One region of the Methylobacterium sp. V23 genome, then DNA from elsewhere that is predicted to be linked to it. Evidence: riboswitches for the same ligand, from Rfam matches in the RefSeq annotation. Region 1 holds a riboswitch; each other region holds the start of a gene.
What was found. Region 1 has a riboswitch for cobalamin ahead of CRT23_RS15425 (TonB-dependent receptor). Riboswitches for the same ligand answer to the same signal wherever they lie in the genome.
Positions count from the first base shown of each region.

Region 2: it holds a riboswitch for cobalamin, as region 1 does, so the genes downstream of both, CRT23_RS18695 (TonB-dependent siderophore receptor) here and CRT23_RS15425 (TonB-dependent receptor) in region 1, are expected to answer to the same signal.
Region 3: it holds a riboswitch for cobalamin, as region 1 does, so the genes downstream of both, CRT23_RS02055 (CbtB-domain containing protein) here and CRT23_RS15425 (TonB-dependent receptor) in region 1, are expected to answer to the same signal.
Region 4: it holds a riboswitch for cobalamin, as region 1 does, so the genes downstream of both, CRT23_RS24820 (TonB-dependent siderophore receptor) here and CRT23_RS15425 (TonB-dependent receptor) in region 1, are expected to answer to the same signal.

Region 1 is NZ_PDHT01000015.1:47,853-52,154, forward strand. Features, by position in the region: gene CRT23_RS15425 (TonB-dependent receptor) at 9-2,027, opposite strand; cobalamin riboswitch at 2,321-2,522, opposite strand; gene CRT23_RS15430 (hypothetical protein) at 2,599-2,910, opposite strand; gene CRT23_RS15435 (FdhF/YdeP family oxidoreductase) at 3,217-4,302, shown strand, end outside.
Region 2 is NZ_PDHT01000021.1:11,095-15,396, reverse strand. Features, by position in the region: gene CRT23_RS18700 (PepSY domain-containing protein) at 1-468, opposite strand, end outside; gene CRT23_RS18695 (TonB-dependent siderophore receptor) at 468-2,624, opposite strand; cobalamin riboswitch at 3,046-3,247, opposite strand; gene CRT23_RS18690 (DUF2934 domain-containing protein) at 3,408-3,596, shown strand; gene CRT23_RS18685 (helix-turn-helix transcriptional regulator) at 3,635-3,958, opposite strand.
Region 3 is NZ_PDHT01000001.1:443,955-448,256, reverse strand. Features, by position in the region: gene CRT23_RS02075 (cobyric acid synthase) at 1-386, opposite strand, end outside; gene CRT23_RS02070 (hypothetical protein) at 383-1,099, opposite strand; gene cobO (cob(I)yrinic acid a,c-diamide adenosyltransferase) at 1,099-1,710, opposite strand; gene cobU (bifunctional adenosylcobinamide kinase/adenosylcobinamide-phosphate guanylyltransferase) at 1,707-2,219, opposite strand; cobalamin riboswitch at 2,326-2,519, shown strand; gene CRT23_RS02055 (CbtB-domain containing protein) at 2,573-2,749, shown strand; gene CRT23_RS02050 (CbtA family protein) at 2,777-3,532, shown strand; gene CRT23_RS02045 (DUF1636 domain-containing protein) at 3,525-3,944, shown strand; gene cobW (cobalamin biosynthesis protein CobW) at 3,941-4,302, shown strand, end outside.
Region 4 is NZ_PDHT01000045.1:6,355-10,656, forward strand. Features, by position in the region: gene CRT23_RS24815 (ABC transporter ATP-binding protein) at 1-457, opposite strand, end outside; gene CRT23_RS24820 (TonB-dependent siderophore receptor) at 457-2,580, opposite strand; cobalamin riboswitch at 2,802-3,012, opposite strand; gene CRT23_RS24825 (HD domain-containing phosphohydrolase) at 3,477-4,302, opposite strand, start outside.

The DNA.
Region 1 (4,302 bases):
CGCGGGGCCTAGAACCGCCCCGCCAGGGTCAGGCGCAGAGCGGTCGGCTCGACGGGGTGGATGTGCCGATCCGCGACGCCGTCCGCCGCCTCGCCGGGCAGGCGCGAGGCGTAGAAGTAGGTGATCTGGTCGGCCTTGGCGTTGGTCAGGTTCAGCACGTCGAGGGACAGGCTGACCCCATTGTCGAAATTGTAGCCAACCCGGCCGTTCACGAGTGCGGTCGGGCGCGAGCGCACGGAATTGTCCTCGATCAGCGGCCGCGGCCCGAAGTAGCGCAGGCGCATCGATCCGAACCAGCCCGGCCCCTCGCCGACGGTGAACCCGGCCGAGGCGATGGTGGTCGGCGCCTCCGGGACCCGGTCGCCGACGGGGTCGCGGTCGGCGAAGCGCGCATGGGTCACCGTCAGGTCCCCCTCGAGGGAGAGCCAGGGCGTCACCGCGTAGCGGTTGGTCCACTCGATGCCGAAGCGGCGGGTGGGACGGCTCGGCTCGGTGGTGCCGCTGTCGCCCTGGAACAGGTTCTCGGACGCGAAATCGAGCTGGAACAGCGTCACGGCCGTCTCCAGCCTGGCGATGCTGCGGTTGCGCAGACCGATCTCCGATCCCGTCGAGGGCACCAGGAAGGGCGACCGGCTGATGGTGAACAGGGGGCTGGTCGGATCCACCGTGGCGGTGACGCCGCGGGCGTCGTTCGAGTGGAAGCCGCCGCCGTAGTTCACGAACAGCTCGGTGTCGAACCACGGGCCCAGCACGAGGCCAAGCTTCGGGTTGACGATGCTGTCGCGCGCCGTGCCGGAATTCGCCGCCGTATCGGACACCACGTCGGCGTAATAGGTATCGGCGCGGAAGCCGACGCTGGTGCGCAGCCAGTCGGTCCAGCGCAGGCGGTTCTCGTAGTAGAACGCTCCACTTGCCTCCAGCACCCGGTCGTCCAGGACCGTCGAGCGGTACTGCCGGTTCGTGGTGTTGAACAGGCCGACCCGGATGCTGTCGGTGCGGGTCTGGAGGCCGATCTCGTTCTCCATGGCCACGCCGAACAGGCTGCCCTGGACGGTATGGCTGACCTCCCCGCCGCCGAGCACGCGGCTGTCGCGCTGACGGAACTGGTCGCCGTTCACCGGATCGTTGAGGAAGTAGGTGAAGTCGTTGAACAGGTTCATGCCGTAGCGGATGACGTAGGCGCTCGCCCGGGTGATCCCGGCGTCGCTCGTCCGGCTCCAGCGGCCCGAGAGGGAGAAGCGGCCGGTGTCGCCGCCATCGGTGGGATCCAGGGAGCCGAAGCGTCCGATCAGGCCTTCCGCCACCGCCCGCTCGGGGATCTGGTTGGTGGCGTTCCACTTGGCCCAGTAGGCCATTCCCGTCAGCGCGAAGCCGTCGAGGGCCGTCCCCTGGCTGTAGCGGACGACGGCGTTGAGCTTGGCGAGGCGGTCCGGCACGTCCCAGGGGCCCTCATAGGTCTGGGCCTCGCCGGCCACGAGCAGGCGGCCTTCGCCGAGGGCCGCGGAGGCGATGCTGAGGGCGCGCTTGTAGCCGAAGCTGCCGAGCGAGGTCAGCGCGAGGTTGCGCTCCACCGTGTCGAGATAGTCGATCCGCACCGAGCCGGCCGAGGCGAAGTCGCCGTCGCGGACGAAGTACGGCCCCTTGTGGAACGCCACCGCGCCGACGAGCTCGGGAATCAGGAAGTTGAGGTCGGCATAGCCCTGGCCGTGGGCGTGGGTGCGCATGTTCACTGGCATGCCGTCCACCGCGATGGCGATGTCGGTGCCGTGGTCGAGGTTGAACCCGCGCAGGAAGAACTGGTTGGCCTTCCCCTCCCCGGAATGCTGGGTGACGATGAGGCCGGGCACGCTCTCCAGCACCTCGCCGGGCCGGGTGATCGGCCGGCTGTTCAGCGCCGCGCCCGAGATCACGCCGGCGCTCGCCGCATCGACGGTCCGGAGGCCGCCGCCGATGCCGGTGACGCCGCCGACGTACCCCGCATTGGCGGTCGGTCCACGCCCGCCGCCCGCCGGTGCCTCCGCGGTCACGGACAACTCGGCGAGATCCGCCTGCGCGCTCTGGGCGACGGCGTCAGGAATCCCAGCGCCGTAGGGGGCGAGACCGGCGCAGGCGGCGAGGAGCCAGGATCGGCGGGAAAGCCGTGAACGGCGAAACGCGCGAGAACGCCGAGATGATCGAGAACGAGAGGGCGAACAAAAATCAGAGGACGACATGGGACCTCGGGCGACGTCTGTGGCACGTCACCGCGAACGAGGCCGGCACGGATGCCACGCGGCATCCACCCCGACACCCATCAGGACACCCCGCCCGATGCGTTTCGCGTGTGACCACGACTGACGGCAGGTCTCCTGGCTCGCGGGTCACCGCCCTCCCATCGTCTTCCCAGGTCCGAGAACCCAGTGACGTGCTGATGAGGAGCTCGCCGCTTACAGTTGCGGGGGCAGCCGCGGCCTCGGGCGCTCGCCCTCACCGCGTTCCCTTTTGATCCTCGATCCTGAGGAACCGTCGGGGGTCAGGAGGCCCGATCGGCGGCTACGGCGTCAATGGCCGCGGCGGCTTTTCAGGCCGGTGTGCCCGGCAGGCGACAGGGGCCGGGCGTCAGCGCCGTCCCTCCGGTTTCCGGGCCGGCTCGCGCCGGTGGCCCGTCCCGGCCAGCACGGCGCCGCCGGCCACCAGGCCGAGGAGGATCCACTTCAGGGGAAGCCGGTCCGCGCCCTCGCTGCGCTGGGGCTCGGTCACCATGTGACCCGGCGGTAGTTCCACGCCGGGCTTTCCGTAGGCCCGAGCGTCGGCGATCTGCTCGGCGGACACGGCCCATTCGGCCCCCATCTGCCGATCATGCGCCATCACCGCGAGGCCGACCGCGAGGGCGACGGCCGCCGCCGCGAAGATCCTCACCGGCGTCTTCATCTCCCGCGCTCCCGCCTGCCGCGCGTCCCCGCCGCGATCCGGGGCGAGGGTTAGGCGATCGGCCGGCCCTCCGCCAGAGCGCGGCCCTCGGGATCGAGCACCTGATGTTTCGCATCGCGGCCTGGAACGGTTTTAACCCACTCTTCATCGGCTCTGCAAAAAACGCATGGTACCCCTAACGGCATGACTGGCCTGCGTTTTCACGCGATTGAGCGCGCACGGTGCATCGCGATATCGCTGAAGCGAGACTGCTCCGCTTCGCGACCGATCGTCGGCCGCGCGAGCCCTGCCCCTCAGGACCCCTTCATGGATCATCCGGTCGCGTCCCCGAAGCGCTCCTCCGCGGCTGGCGGCTGGGGGGCCCTGAAAAGCTGCGGCAAGCACCTGCTGGGAAGCCGGGCGCCGCTGTCGGGCGCCCGTGCCATGCTGAAGGCCAACCAGCCCGACGGCTTCGACTGCCCAGGCTGCGCCTGGGGGGATCCGGCGCACGGCTCCTCCTTCGAGTTCTGCGAGAACGGCGTGAAGGCGGTGTCCTGGGAAGCCACGGACAAGCGCACCCCGCCGAAATTCTTCGCCAGGCATACCGTGACCGAGCTGCGCGGCTGGACCGACTACGCCCTGGAGGGCGAGGGCCGCCTCACGCATCCGATGCGCTACGACGCGGCGAGCGACTGCTACGTCGTCACCACCTGGGACGCCGCCTTCGCGGAGATCGGCGCCACCCTGCGCGGCCTCGATCACCCGGACCAGGCCGAGTTCTACACCTCGGGCCGCGCCTCCAACGAGGCCGCCTACCTCTACCAGCTCTTCGCCCGGCACTACGGCACCAACAATTTCCCCGACTGCTCAAACATGTGCCACGAGGCCAGCGGCATCGCCCTCCAGGCGGCCATCGGCGTCGGCAAGGGCACCGTGCTGCTGGAGGATTTCGAGAAGGCCGACGCGATCTTCGTGGTCGGGCAGAACCCCGGCACCAACCATCCGCGCATGCTCGGCGACCTGCGGCGCGCGGCCCAGCGCGGCGCGAAGGTCGTGGTGTTCAACCCCGTGCGCGAGCGCGGGCTGGAGCGCTTCGCCGACCCCCAGAACACCGTGGAGATGCTGCGCGGCGCCAGCGCGCCGGTGGCGAGCCACTACTACCAGCCGCGCCTCGGCGGCGACATGGCGGCGTTCCGCGGCATCGCCAAGGCGGTGTTCGCGGCCGACGATGCGGCGCGCGCGGCCGGAAAGCCGTCGCTGCTCGACCGTACGTTCCTGCGCAACCACACCGCGGATTACGAGGCCTACCGGGCCGCCGTGGACGCCACGGGCTGGGACACCATCGAGGATCAGTCCGGCCTGACCCGGGCCGATCTCGAGGTCGCGGCCGAGGTCTACCTCGCCGCCGACAAG
Region 2 (4,302 bases), on a different contig from region 1:
GTCCCCGAGCGCCACCACGTGGAAGGGACGCACCGGGTCGTAGCGGTCGCGCACGGTCCACGGGTCCCGGCGCACCGCCCGCACGGTGGCGTCCGGCCCGAACGGGGCCCGGACCGCGGCGGCGTCGAGGGGGCCGAGGGCCTGCCCGGTCTCGGCCGAGACCGGGTGCCGGGCGCCCGCGCGGGTGGTGACCTGGTAGACCGGCGCCCCGGCCCGCATCGACAGGCTGAGGCCGCCGGGGGGCGCCGCGAGGCCGGCCCGGGCCAGGGCCTCGTCCGGGCCGAGGAGGACCCGGTCCCAGGCGATCGGCGCGAGGCGGGACAGGCGCTCGGCCTCGCTCAGGGCCGGAAAGGCCACGTAGAGCATCACCAGTCCCGACACCACCCAGGCGGCGAGGAACAGGCCCGTGGCGATGCCGAGCCAGCGGTGGCCGAGGATCAGCCAGCGCTTCAGGGATTTGAGCCGCATCAGAACCGGACGCTGTAGGCGACCTCGACGGAGCGCGGCCGGCCCAGCAGCCAGTTGGTGCCGACCCCGTTCACCGCGTTGCCGCTGATCGCGTAGATCGTGTCGAACAGGTTGTAGGCGCGCAGCGACAGGCGCGAATCCGGCGTGACCTGGTGGTCGAGCCCGGCATTGACCAGGGTGTAGGCCGGGCGCGGGGCCTGGTTGCCGAAGTCGCTGAAGGTCTCGCCCACGTGCTGCAGGCCGACCCGCGCCTCCCAGGCCGGGGCGAAGGCCCAATTGACCCAGAGGTTGCCGACCCGCTCCGGCACGTCGATGGGCTGGCGCCCGGCAAAGGACACCACCGTGCCGCCGACCGCCTGGTCGAAGCGGTCGTACTGGGCGTGCAGCAGCGCCAGGTTGGCGTCGATGCGCCAGGCCTCGGCGAGGTGCAGGCTCACCGCCGCCTCGACGCCGACGGAGGATTGCTGCCCGACCTGGGTCGCGCGCGTCGGCTGGCCCGGCACCGTCGAGATCAGGTTGTCCTTGACGATGCGGTAGCCGGCCAGGGTCCACTCGGCCCGGCCGCCGAAGGCGACGCCCTTGGCGCCGACCTCCGCCTGCTCACCGGTGGAGAGCCGGAAGGTGGCGAGACTCTGCGACAGCGAGATCAGGCTGCCCACCGGGTCGGTGGCGGTGGCGTACTGGGCATAGAGCGCCAGCAGCGGCGTCGGGTTGTAGACGGCGCCGAAGCGGTAGCTCAGGGCCCGGAAGTCGCGGTCGAAGCTGGCGCCGGTGACGAGATCGGTCCGGTGCAGGACGGGCGCGTCGTAGCGCACGCCCGCCAGCAGGGAGACCTGGTCGGAGAGGATCAGGCGGTTCTCGGCGAAGACCGAGGCCTGCGAGGTGCGGGTGGCGTAGGCCGGCCGGGCCCGGCCCTCGGCGGGGAACAGGCCGGGGTCGTAGGCGAAGGGATCGACGCTGGTGCGGGTGTCGAAGAAGAAGTTGTTGGTGTGCCGGAAGGCGATGTGATTGACGTCGAACCCGGCCAGGACCTCGTTGCGGAAGCCGAACAGGCTGCCGCGGACCGTGGCGTCGAGGCGGTTCCCGATCTGCTCCTGGCTGTGGTCGATCTCGAGGTAGTCGGAGCGGTCGATCCGCCCGGTGTCGCGGTTGAAGGCGTACTGCTCCACGTCCCGCCACTGGCGCCGGCTCTGGAGCCGGTAGGCGGTGTTGCGCACGGTAACGTCGGCGCTCGGCGTCCACTCGGTGCGCAGCTGCGTCCAGTTGTCGGTCCAGAGGACCTGGGCGTCGCGGACGTTGTAGTTGTTGAACCGGATGGATTCGAGGATGCGCCCGTTGACGAGGGGCGTGCCCCAGTAGCGGGTCGGCTCCTGGTAGCCGAAATCATGGCTCAGGGTGACGGCGAGGTCCGGCGTCGCCTGCAGGGTCAGGGCGCCCGAGACCGCGAGGTTGCGGAAGCGGCCGTCCGGCGCGATCCAGCCCTCGGCGCGGTTGCCGCTGATGTTGAGGCGATAGGCCAGGGCCTCGCCGATGGGGCCGCCGGAATCGAGGGCGAGCCGCGCGAGGCCGTCCGAGCCCAAGGCCGCGCGGGCCTCGTTCAGGGGCGTGAAGACCGGCTTCTTCGTCACCACGTTGACCACGCCGCCGATGGCGCCGTCGCCGTAGAGCACCGAGGCCGGGCCGCGCAGCACCTCGATGCGCTCGACGTTCCAGGTGTCGAACGGGAAGGTCACGGTGCCGGCGCCCACGAACAGGCGGGTGCCGTCGTAGAGCTGCTGGATCGAGTTCGGGCCGGCGAAGCCCCGGGCCGTGAAGGCGCCGTTGCCGTTGCCCGGCGCCGCCACCGTGGTGATGCCGGTGGCGTTCTGGGTGACGGCCTCCGCCACGGTGTTCTGGCCGCGCAGGCGGGTGGTCTCGCCCGCGATCACGTCGACGCTGGCGGGGGTCTCCAGGGGCGTCAGCCCGAGGCGGCTGGCGCTGCGGCCGACGCTGCGCAGGTTGAGGCCCTCGGCGGGCGGCGGGCCGCCCCGGCCGGAGCCCGAGACCTCCAGGGTCTCCAGGGTCACGGCCGGTGGAGCCTCCCGGGTCTGGACTTCCCGAGTCTGGACTTCCCGAGTCTGGATCTCCCGGGTCTCGGCCTCGGCGGCGATCGGCATCAGGCCGCCGAGCAGGGCCGCCAGGGGCAGGACGTGTCGCGGGGGCAAGCTCTGGCCTGGCCGCGACCCGCGCGGGTGCGCGGTTCGGGACGGGATGGGGGCGACGGGCATGGGACAACCAGGGATGGGCGCGGGCATCGGTCGGGGCCGACCTGCCGTCTTCGCTAGACTGAATGTTATAACATTACAATTGTGCGCGGGGACCCCAAGAAGGCTTGTCCGCGGCGCAGCCGGGTCCGGACCGCGCGGGGCGGCCGGAGGGAGCATGCGGGAGCGAGGCGCGCGGGCGAGGACGGGCATCGACGGGACGGCTGACGCGACGGGTCGCGCGAAGTGGCACGTCACCGCGAACGAGGCCGGCGCGGATGCCACGCGGCATCCACCCCGACACCCACCAGGACACCCCGCCCGATGCGTTTCGCGTGTGACCACGACTGACGGCAGGTCTCCTGGCTCGCGGGTCACCGCCCTCCCATCGTCTTCCCAGGTCCGAGAACCCAGTGACGTGCTGATGAGGAGCTCGCCGCTTACAGTTGCGGGGGCAGCCGCGGCCTCGGGCGCTCGCCCTCACCGCGTTCCCTTTTGATCCTCGATCCTGAGGAACCGTCACGGGTAAGCTAGGCCGTTTCCGGGGCCGCCGTCAAACCCTCCGGGATCCGTCAGGAGCCCTCCGGAGGGGCGGCCGCGCGCCGATCGGGGGACAAATCCCGCGGTGGAGCGTTGGCCCAGCAGGGAGAACCGAGCTGTGACGCTGTGAGCGAGACTGAAGGAGTAGAGCGCACGATGTCCGAGGATGGGATCACGTTCGAGCGGATTCGCGAGCGCGCCCATGAGATCTGGGAGCGCAATCATCGTCCCGAGGGGTTCGAGGTCGAGTTCTGGCTGATGGCCGAGCGGGAGCTGCGGGCCGAGCGTGCCCGCAACGCCCCGAAGCCGGCCGCGCCGGCGCAGGAGGACGCCGCGCGTTCCTGACATCTTGGCGCCGGGCGCAGGCGCGGGGGCGGGTCGCCTCAGCCGTCGGCGGGCGGCGCCGGTTCCGCGTCCGCGAACAGGATCTCGTGGGTGAGCGGATCGTAGAAGCGCATCAGGTCCCGGACGAGGTCCCTGGCGGGGACCTCGAGGGCGGCTGCCCAGGCGCGGTAGCGATCCGGCGGGATGCGTCCGCGTCCGGTCTCGAGCTGCGAGATGAAGGTGTAGTACTCGGCCCCGACCAGGGCGGCGAGCTGGCGCTGGGACAGGCCGCGTGCCTCGCGCAGGTTCTTCAGGAAGCGGCCGCCCTCCCGGCGCAGTTCCAGCACCCCCTCCGAATCCAGCCGTTGGTGGTGAGCGTACACGCGGGGCATCCCTCCTCGGGCCGTGATGGTTAGGGCACAATCAATTTGTACAGTAAATACCATATAGAGCAGGACCCGGGAGACTGTCCAGACGGCGCGAACCCGGCCGGTTTCCGCAGGGCGCCTCGCTCATGACGTCGAGGCCATTACGCCGAGGCTAAGACGGCGCGGTGACGCCGCCGCGCTCGGGCCGCGCCGTTCGACGCCCGTGATCCGGCGGGGCCGGTGGCAAGTTTGTTGGAAACAGTCCAGACTGCGCTATCATCCGTGGATGAAGAATTCAGGCATGGGATTGCCTGGGACGTTCGGATCTGGCGTCGCCGGCGCCCGCACAGGGATGAAGA
Region 3 (4,302 bases), on a different contig from region 1:
ACGAGGTCGGCCTCGGCCTTCAGATACGCGAAGCTTTCCAGCACCGAGGCGAGGAGGCGCGGTTTCCAGGCCTGGTAGTCCCGCGCCTTGGCGGTGCCGACCATGCGGCCCTGGACCACGACCTGGCTGCCGGTCTCGCTCTGGGGCTTCAGCAGCACCGGGTTCATGTGCACCGAGAGCGCCACGCCGGCCGCCCGCGCCTGCAAGGCCTGGGCCCGCCCGATCTCGCCGCCATCGGCCGTGACGGCGGCGTTGTTCGACATGTTCTGCGGCTTGAACGGCCGCACGGCGAGCCCGCGCCGGGCGAAGACCCGGCACAGCCCGGCGACGATCAGCGACTTGCCGACATCCGAGCCGGTGCCCTGGATCATGAGGGCGCGGGTCATGGCTGTGGCCGCCCCGACGGGGACGTCGCGCAGGCCGGATCGACGGGGCGCCCGGCGCGATGAAAGGCCAGGATGGCGGCGCCGTAGGTCTCGACCACCTCCGCGAACGGTACGCGCTCCGCCGTGAACAGCACGGCCCGATGCCGGAACAGATGGTCCGGGATCGCGAGGTCGCCGCAGGTCGCCGCAGGGGGCGGCGCCTGGTCCCACCCGTGCGGCAGGGGCTGCCACAGGAGCTCGGCACCGATGGTCTGCCGCGTCGTGCCGAGGGCCTGGACCGCCCGGCCGAACGGCGTGTCGGTGGTCTCGAGAAGGCGGTTCATCTCCGGGGTCAGGCGCTCGGGCACGTACCAGTTGTCCGCCTCGGACAGGACGTGGTCGCCGCAGGCGAGCTTCACCTGACGGTAGCGCAGGAGCGTGTCGGGCCCGGCATTCAGGCGCCGGCGCGTCTCCTCCGAGGCCGGCTTGTCCGCGCCGCGCTGCAGGTTCGCCGCGAGCCGGGGGGGCGCGGCCATGCCGTGCTCGGCGCACCAGCCTTCGAGGGTCGCGGTGGCGGAGCGGCTGGCGAGCAGCCGGGCGTTCAGCCCCTCCACCACGGCCAGGGCCTCGACGCGGCCCAGATAGGTGGCGGGCCACGGCCCGGCCGGGTCGGCCCGGACTCCGTGCGTTCCCAGCACGGTGGACAGCGCGACCGCCACGATGGCCGCCCGCATCAGAACTCGATCCCCACCTGCGCCTTCACCCCGGCGGCGAAGTGGTGCTTCACGCTGCCCATCTCGGTGACGAGGTCGGCGGCCTCGATCAGGGCCGGCTTGGCGTTGCGGCCGGTGACGATGACGTGGAGGTCCGGTCGGCGCGCCCGGAAGGCCGCCACCACGGTGTCGAGATCGAGGTAGTCGTAGCGCAGCGCGATGTTGAGCTCGTCCAGGACAACGAGGCGGATCGTCGGATCGGCCATGAGCTCGAGGGCCTTGGCCCAGGCATGCTCGGCGGCGGCGATGTCGCGGGCCTTGTCCTGGGTCTCCCAGGTGAAGCCCTCGCCGAGCGTGTGCCAATCGATCTGATCGCCGAAAGCCTTGAGGGCGTGCTTCTCGCCGGTGTCCCAGGCGCCCTTGATGAACTGCACCACGCCGACGCGCCAGCCATGGCCGAGGGCCCGCAGCATCAGCCCGAGGGCCGCCGTGGTCTTGCCCTTTCCGGGACCGGTATTGACGATGAGGAGCCCCTTCTCGATCGTCTTCTCCGCCACCTCGGCGTCCTGGACGGCCTTGCGCTTCTCCATCTTCTCGCGGTGCCGCGCGGCCTCGGTCTCGGCGTCCGTCATGGGGTGGCTCCGGGTTGGGGTTTCACGATCATCGGCAGGCCCGCCACCGTGAGGACGACGCGGTCCGCCTGGGCCGCGAGGCGCTGGTGCAGGCGCCCGGCGGCGTCGCGGAAGCGGCGCGCGAGGGCGTTGTCCGGTACGATCCCGAGGCCGACCTCGTTGCCGACCAGGACCACCGGGCCGGGGGCCGCCGCACAGGCCGCGAGCAGCGCGGCGGTGGCAGCCTCGAGGTCGGCCTCGGCCAGGATGAGGTTGGTGAGCCAGAGGGTGAGGCAATCGACCAGCACCGGCCCGGTCGCGGCGGCGACCGCCTCGGCCAGGGCGATCGGCACGTCCTGCGTGATCCAGCCCTCCGGGCGGCGGGCGCGGTGGAGCGCGATGCGCTCCCGCATCTCGTCGTCCCAGGCCTGGGCGGTGGCGAGGTAGAGCCAGGGTCGAGGCTGGGCCTCGATCAGCGCCTCGGCATGGGCGCTCTTGCCCGAGCGCGCGCCGCCGAGCACGAGGATCATTCGGGGTGGAGGATGCGGCATGGGGCATGCTGTGCCCGATATCGAGGTCCGAGGTCAAAGGCGGGAAACCCGCCCGGGCCGCGTTGTCAGCGGATCGGCAACCGCGTAGAAGCGAGGATCGGACGGTGCCCCGGCGACGGGGTGAAAAGGGAATGCGGTGAGGGGGCGACCCTGAAACCGCGGCTGCCCCCGCAACTGTGAGCGGAGACGGGACTGCCATCAGCCACTGGAGCGATCCGGGAAGGCGGCAGGACCAGCGACCCGCGAGCCAGGAGACCTGCCGTCGAAAGTGGACCTGCCGTCCACGCCCCATCCTTGACGGCCGCCGGCGGGGTGGCCAGGAGATGTACCCGATGTCGACCAACACCCTCGTCCTGACCGGCACCCGCACCAACGAGCGCCTCGGCGCCGTGCTCGTGGCCGCCTTCCTCGGCCTCGGCCTCGTGTTCATGGCCGGCTTTGCCCCGGCGATGGCGCTGCACAACGCGGCGCACGACTTCCGGCACAGCCAGAACTTCCCCTGCCACTGAGCGCCTCCGCTTAAGGCAGAACCGCCCATGATCATCCGGCTCGTGTCGGCGGCCCTGGTCGCCGGCTTTCTCGCGGCTGTCGTCGCGACGGGCCTGCAGCTCGCGCTCACCTCGCCGCTCATCATCGCGGCCGAGCGCTACGAGACGCAGGCCTCCGCCGCGCCCGTCCGGCCGACCCCCGCCGCCCTGATCGTCCGCGTTCACGGCGGTCACGATCACGGCACCAAGGACCCCTCGGTGGCGGGCGGCGAAGTCGCGCCCGACTGGCAGCCGGGCCCCGGCCTGCCGCGCATGGCCTTCACGGCCCTGGCCACCCTGGTGGGCGGCGTCGGCTACGCGCTCCTGCTCGGCGCCGTGCTCCTCGCCTGCCACCGCGAGCCCAGCCCCGAGGCCGGCCTGCGCTTCGCCATCGGGGGCTTCCTCGCCGTGGCGCTGGCCCCGGCCCTCGGCCTTGCCCCGGAACTCCCCGGCATGGAGGCCGCGCCGTTGGCCGATCGCCAGTTCTGGTGGGTGATGACCGCCGCGGCCACCGCCATGGGCCTCTACCTCATCGCGATCCGGCGGGCGCCGATCACCATCGCGGGCGGCCTCGTGCTCCTCGTGGCGCCCCATCTTGCCGGGGCGCCGGAGGCGAGCCACGCCGCCTCGAACCTGCCGGCCTCCTACGCCGCCCAGTTCGCCGCGCGCTCGCTCGGCATCGCCTTCGTGTTCTGGGCGGTGATCGGGCTGGCCTATGGCTGGGCCTGGGGCCTCTTCGGCCGAACCCGGCCGACCCATGCCTGAGGCCGCGCCCGTGACCCTCTACGTCTGCGCCACCTGCCGGGCGGCCGGCGATACGGCGGAGCCCCGCGCCGGCGCCCGCCTGCTGGCGGCGCTCCAGGAGGCCGTGAGCACCGGGGCCCACCCCGGCATCACGGTCGAGAGCGTCGAATGCCTCTCGGTCTGCAAGCGCCCCTGCACCGTGGCGGTCGCCTCGCAAGGCCGCTGGACCTACGTCTACGGCGACCTCGACCCGGTCGCCTCCGCCGGCACCATCCTGGACGGCGTCGCGCTCTACGCCGAGACAGCGGACGGCATCGTGCCGTGGAAGGCGCGGCCCCAGGAATTCCGCAAGGGCGTCGTCGCCCGCATCCCGCCGTTCCCCGCTCCTCTGCCGCCGCTCGCGGCGCCCCGCATCACGGACGCCGCCGAATGACCCTCGTCGCCAAGATTCCCTGCACCATCGTCACGGGCTTTCTCGGGGCCGGCAAGACCACGCTGGTGCGCCACCTCGTGGAGAACGCCGGCGGCCGGCGCCTCGCCATCATCGTCAACGAGTTCGGCGACATCGGCTTCGACGGCTCGTTCCTGGCCGCCTGCGGCATCGAGGGCTGCGGCGACGAGGACATCGTCGAGCTCGCCAACGGCTGCATCTGCTGCACCGTGGCCGACGACTTCGTGCCGGCCCTGAACAAGCTCCTCGACCGGGCCGATCCGCCCGAGCACATCCTGATCGAGACCTCGGGCCTCGCCCTGCCGAAGCCTCTGGTCCAAGCCTTCCAGTGGCCGGCGAT
Region 4 (4,302 bases), on a different contig from region 1:
TGCCGACCTTCTGGCGCATGCCCTTGGAATAGGAGTCGGCGGGACGCTCGTAGGCAGTCTCGGCGAGACCGGCCTCGGCCAGGAGCGTTCGGGCGGTCCCCTTGCTCAGGTTGAGACCGGCCAAGGTCGTGAAGTAGCGCAGGTTCTCCACGCCGGAGAGGCCGGGATACAGCGCCACCTGCTCGGGGATGTAGGCCACGTGTCGGCGGGCACCGACCGGGTCGGCGCCGGCATCGACACCGCAGACCCGGACCGTGCCGGCATCCGCCTTCAGGAAGCCGAGGATCAGGTTGACCGTGGTGGTCTTGCCGGCCCCGTTCGGCCCGAGCAGGGCGAAGACCTCGCTGGGGTGGAGCGACAGGTCGAGGCCGTCGAGGGCCTGGCGTTCGCCGAAGCGCTTGCCCGCCCCTTGGATCTCCAGGACGACGTTGCCCGCATGGGTCGTGACCCCAGCCATCAGAAGCGCACCGAGATCGTACCGGTGAAGCGCCGGGGCGCACCGGGATAGACCCGAAACACGCTGTTCGAGCTCTCGTAATAGGTCGCGTCGAAGATGTTCTCGACGTTGAGGCCGAAGCGTATGTTCTCGTAGCGGTAATAGGCCAGGGCATCGACGGCGATGTAGGCCGGCAGGACAAAGCCTGAACCGGACGCGTCACCGGCGCGCTCGCCGACGCCGCGCACGCCGCCGCCGAGGCCGAGGCCCTTCCAGGGGCCCGCCTGCACCTCGTGCACGGCGAGCAGGCTGCCCGAGTGACGCGGGATGTTGATGAGCGGGGCGCCCACGGGGAGCACGTTGTCCTTGGTCACCACTGCGTCGGCGTAGACGTAGCCCGCCAGGACCTTGATCTCGGGAGTGATCTGGCCGGCGGCCGTCAACTCGAAGCCCTGGCTGCGCACACCCCCCGCCGCCAGCGAGAACCCGCTGTTGTTGGGGTCAGCCGTCAGCACGTTCTCGCGCTCGATGCGGAAGGCTGCTGCCGTCAGGCCGAGCGCGCCGCCGAAGACATCCAGCTTGGCGCCGACCTCGTAGCCGATCCCGGTCTCGGGCTCGAATGGGGCCGAGCGTGCCACTGCAAACGAGTCGATGCCGATATTGGGCCGAAAGCTGGTGCCGACATTGGTGTAGAGCGAAAGCTCCGGCAGGGGCTGGTAGACGAGGCCGGCGCGCGGAGTGGCCGCCACCCGCGATTGCTCCGACTGGGTTGAGTTCGTCCTCTCGCGGAAGGACTGCTCGAAGAAGTCGAAGCGTACGCCGAGCAGGGCCTTCCACTCAGGGCTCAGCGCGATCTGGTCCTGCGCGTAGAGGGCGGTGTTGGTGACCCGCTCCAGGTTGTTGCGCCGTATAGTCAGCGGCGGCAGCGCCTGGCCGTAGCGCGGGTCGTAGATGTCGAGCCTGTAGGGGCTCTCGCGGAAGTTCGAGCGGTCGTAGACCACGCGGCTGTCGGTGCTCTCGCGCTCGAAGCCGAGAAGCAGGGTATGACCGAGATCGCCGGTGGCGAAGCGCCCCACCACCTCGGCCTGGCCGATGGCGGTATCCCAGCGGTAATCGCGAAAGTTCCGGTCGCGCAGGACGGTGCGGTTATCGGCTGCCAAGCCACGGACCTCTGCCGATTCCCCGACCAGCGAGCCGGTGTTGAAGTGGGTGGCAAGCCGCATCTGCCAGTCGGCGTTGAAGCGATGCTCGACACGCACCTGCATCGTGTCCGAGCTCTGATAGGTGCTCTGCCCCGGCTCGCCGAGAAAGCGGGAGATTGGCAGGAAGCCGAGCTGCCGGTTGATCGCGATCACACCGCGGTCGACGACGACGCGGTTGCGCAGGAACTCGGTCTCGACGGTGACCTTGGTGTCCGGCGTGACCTGCCAGCTCACCACCGGCGCCACGAGGAGCCGGTCGCTGTCGACAAAATCGCGGAAGCTGCCCTGGCGGCCGCCCGCGAAGTTGAAGCGGTAGAGGAGCGCGCCGTCCTCGTTCAAAGCGCCGCCGGCATCCACCGTGCCGCGGAACTGCTCGAACGAGCCCCACAGGCCGCCCATCTCGACGAAGCGCTCGGCGGTCGGCTGCTTGGTGACGAAGTTGACGAGGCCGCCGGGGTCGCTGCGCCCGAACAGGCCGCCGCCGGGACCCTTCAGGACCTCGATCCGCTCGACGTTCTGGGTGTCGGGCGGCGGCGGCGAGCCCCGGTTGATCGGGAAGCCGTTGCGGTAGAGTTCCGAGGTGGTCGTGCCGCGGATGGCGTAGCTGAACACCGTCAGGCCGCCGAAATTGTTCTGCTGGGCCACGCCGGGCGTGTAGTTGAAGACGCGGTCTACCCGGGTGGCGGCCAGGTCCGTGATGACCTCCCGCGGTGCGACGGTGACGATCTGGGGCACGTCGCGCTGAGGGGTGTCGGTCTTCGTGCTGCTCACCGCCCGGTCGGCCCGGTAACCCGGGGTCGGACCGATCAGGCCGATCCCCGGGTTGGGACCAGCACCAGCGACGGCCGGGGCACCTCCGCCAGCCCCTTCCACGGAGAGCTCCTCCAGCGTGATGGCCTCCTGCGCCCGCGCCTCCAAGGAAGGCGCAGCTGCCGAGAGGATTGCGGTGAGCGCGTAGTGCGATCCTCGATGCCCCGACGTCCGACGACGCTTCGCCGGAACGGGCAGGCTCACGATCGGGGCCTTCGAGGTCGGCAGGTTGGGACGAAGGGGCACCGGTGCGCTCAAGGTTGTCGAGCGACGGCCGAGCGGGTGCCCTCACGGGATCGGCCGCGTCAGCAGCCGAGCCCGCTCATGCGCTCCGCCGGGACACCCCGCCCGAGAGACGTATCGTGGTGCAAGGCAGGTCTCCTGGCTCGCGGGTCGTTACCCTCGCCTCAGCCTTCCCGGTGCGACGCACCAGTGACCATGAACGGAAAGGGCTCGCCGCTGACAGTTGCGGGGGCAGCTTCGGAAGCACTCTTGCGAGCACCCCGAATTCCCTCTTAGCCCGCGAGCCGACGACCCGCAGGAACCTTGACGGTCAGACATTCGCTGGGCGCCGCCGCATAGTCAATCGAGGGGACGCCATTTTCCGCAACATTGTAACATTGCATCGGCATGGTTCTGGATGGTTGTGCGCCGTCAAATGATTTGAGACTGTCTGCGGTGTTCAGAAGCGGAGGCTCTGGTCCATCTGAGGTGAGAGGTTAGGCAGCCTGTGCCTGGTGGTGCAACTAGCCGATGCCCGATGGCCTTCACGATAGGCCGCTTAAGGACGTCTTCCGATCGAAAGCAGCCGGACCGCATTCCACCCAACTCAGACATTCGTCCTAACCAGCCGAATGTCGGGTATCCGATCGTTTTCCTGACATTCTCGGCTGCTTGCGGCAGAGTCAGAGAAGGGTGCCAACCGGACCGTGGCTCTAATGCGGAAACGGACGTTACGCCTCCGATCCAATCCGGTTGTGTGTAGCCTTGCCCGACGCGGCCCCTCACTCGCCGACCACCCAGCCCTTTCATGCTGCTGCGACGTCACTGTCTCGGAGCCTCGTCGGGGACAAGGCGCCCTCCACCTGGGACCAGCGGTCGAGGAAGGCATTGATGACGCGTGGATCGAAGTGGGCTCCCGCATTCTCGATTAGGTAGCGACGGGCGCGTTCCAGCGACCATGCCTGCTTGTAGGGTCTCTCGGTGATGAGCGCATCGAAGACGTCGGCTACGGCCACCACCCGCCCCGCCAGCGGTATGGCTTCGCCCTTGAGACGATTAGGATAGCCGGTCCCGTCCCAACGCTCGTGGTGGCTGACCGCGATGTCGGCAGCCAGGCGCATGACCTCCGAGGCGCTCCCGCCCAGGATGCGCTGACCGCGCTCGGCATGGCGCTCCATCTCGCAGCGTTCCTCGGGCGTGAGCGGACCCGGCTTGAGCAGGATGGCATCCGGAACGGCAATCTTGCCGACATCGTGCATGGTCGCCGCCAAGCTCATCAGGCGACGCTCCGCGGGGCCTAGGCCAAGGGCCTCCGCGATCAGGCCCGTGTAGGCCGAGACACGGGCGATGTGGTCTCCCGTATCTGCATCCCGGTTCTCGGCCGCTCGCATCAGCGTGGACACGATCTCGCGTTCACGCTCCTCGACCAGGGCGACGGCGGCTGCGACCTCCCGGGCGAGCAGTGCGGCGTGGTCCCGCATGGCCCTGTGCGCTTGCGATAGCGCGAGCAAGTTCGTGACCCTGGCGCGGACCTCGACCGGGTCGGCCGGCTTGGCCAGGAAGTCAGTTGCGCCGGCCTCCAGCGCCTCGCGTCGGAGGCTGCGCTGGTCATGGCTCGTGACCATCACGGTG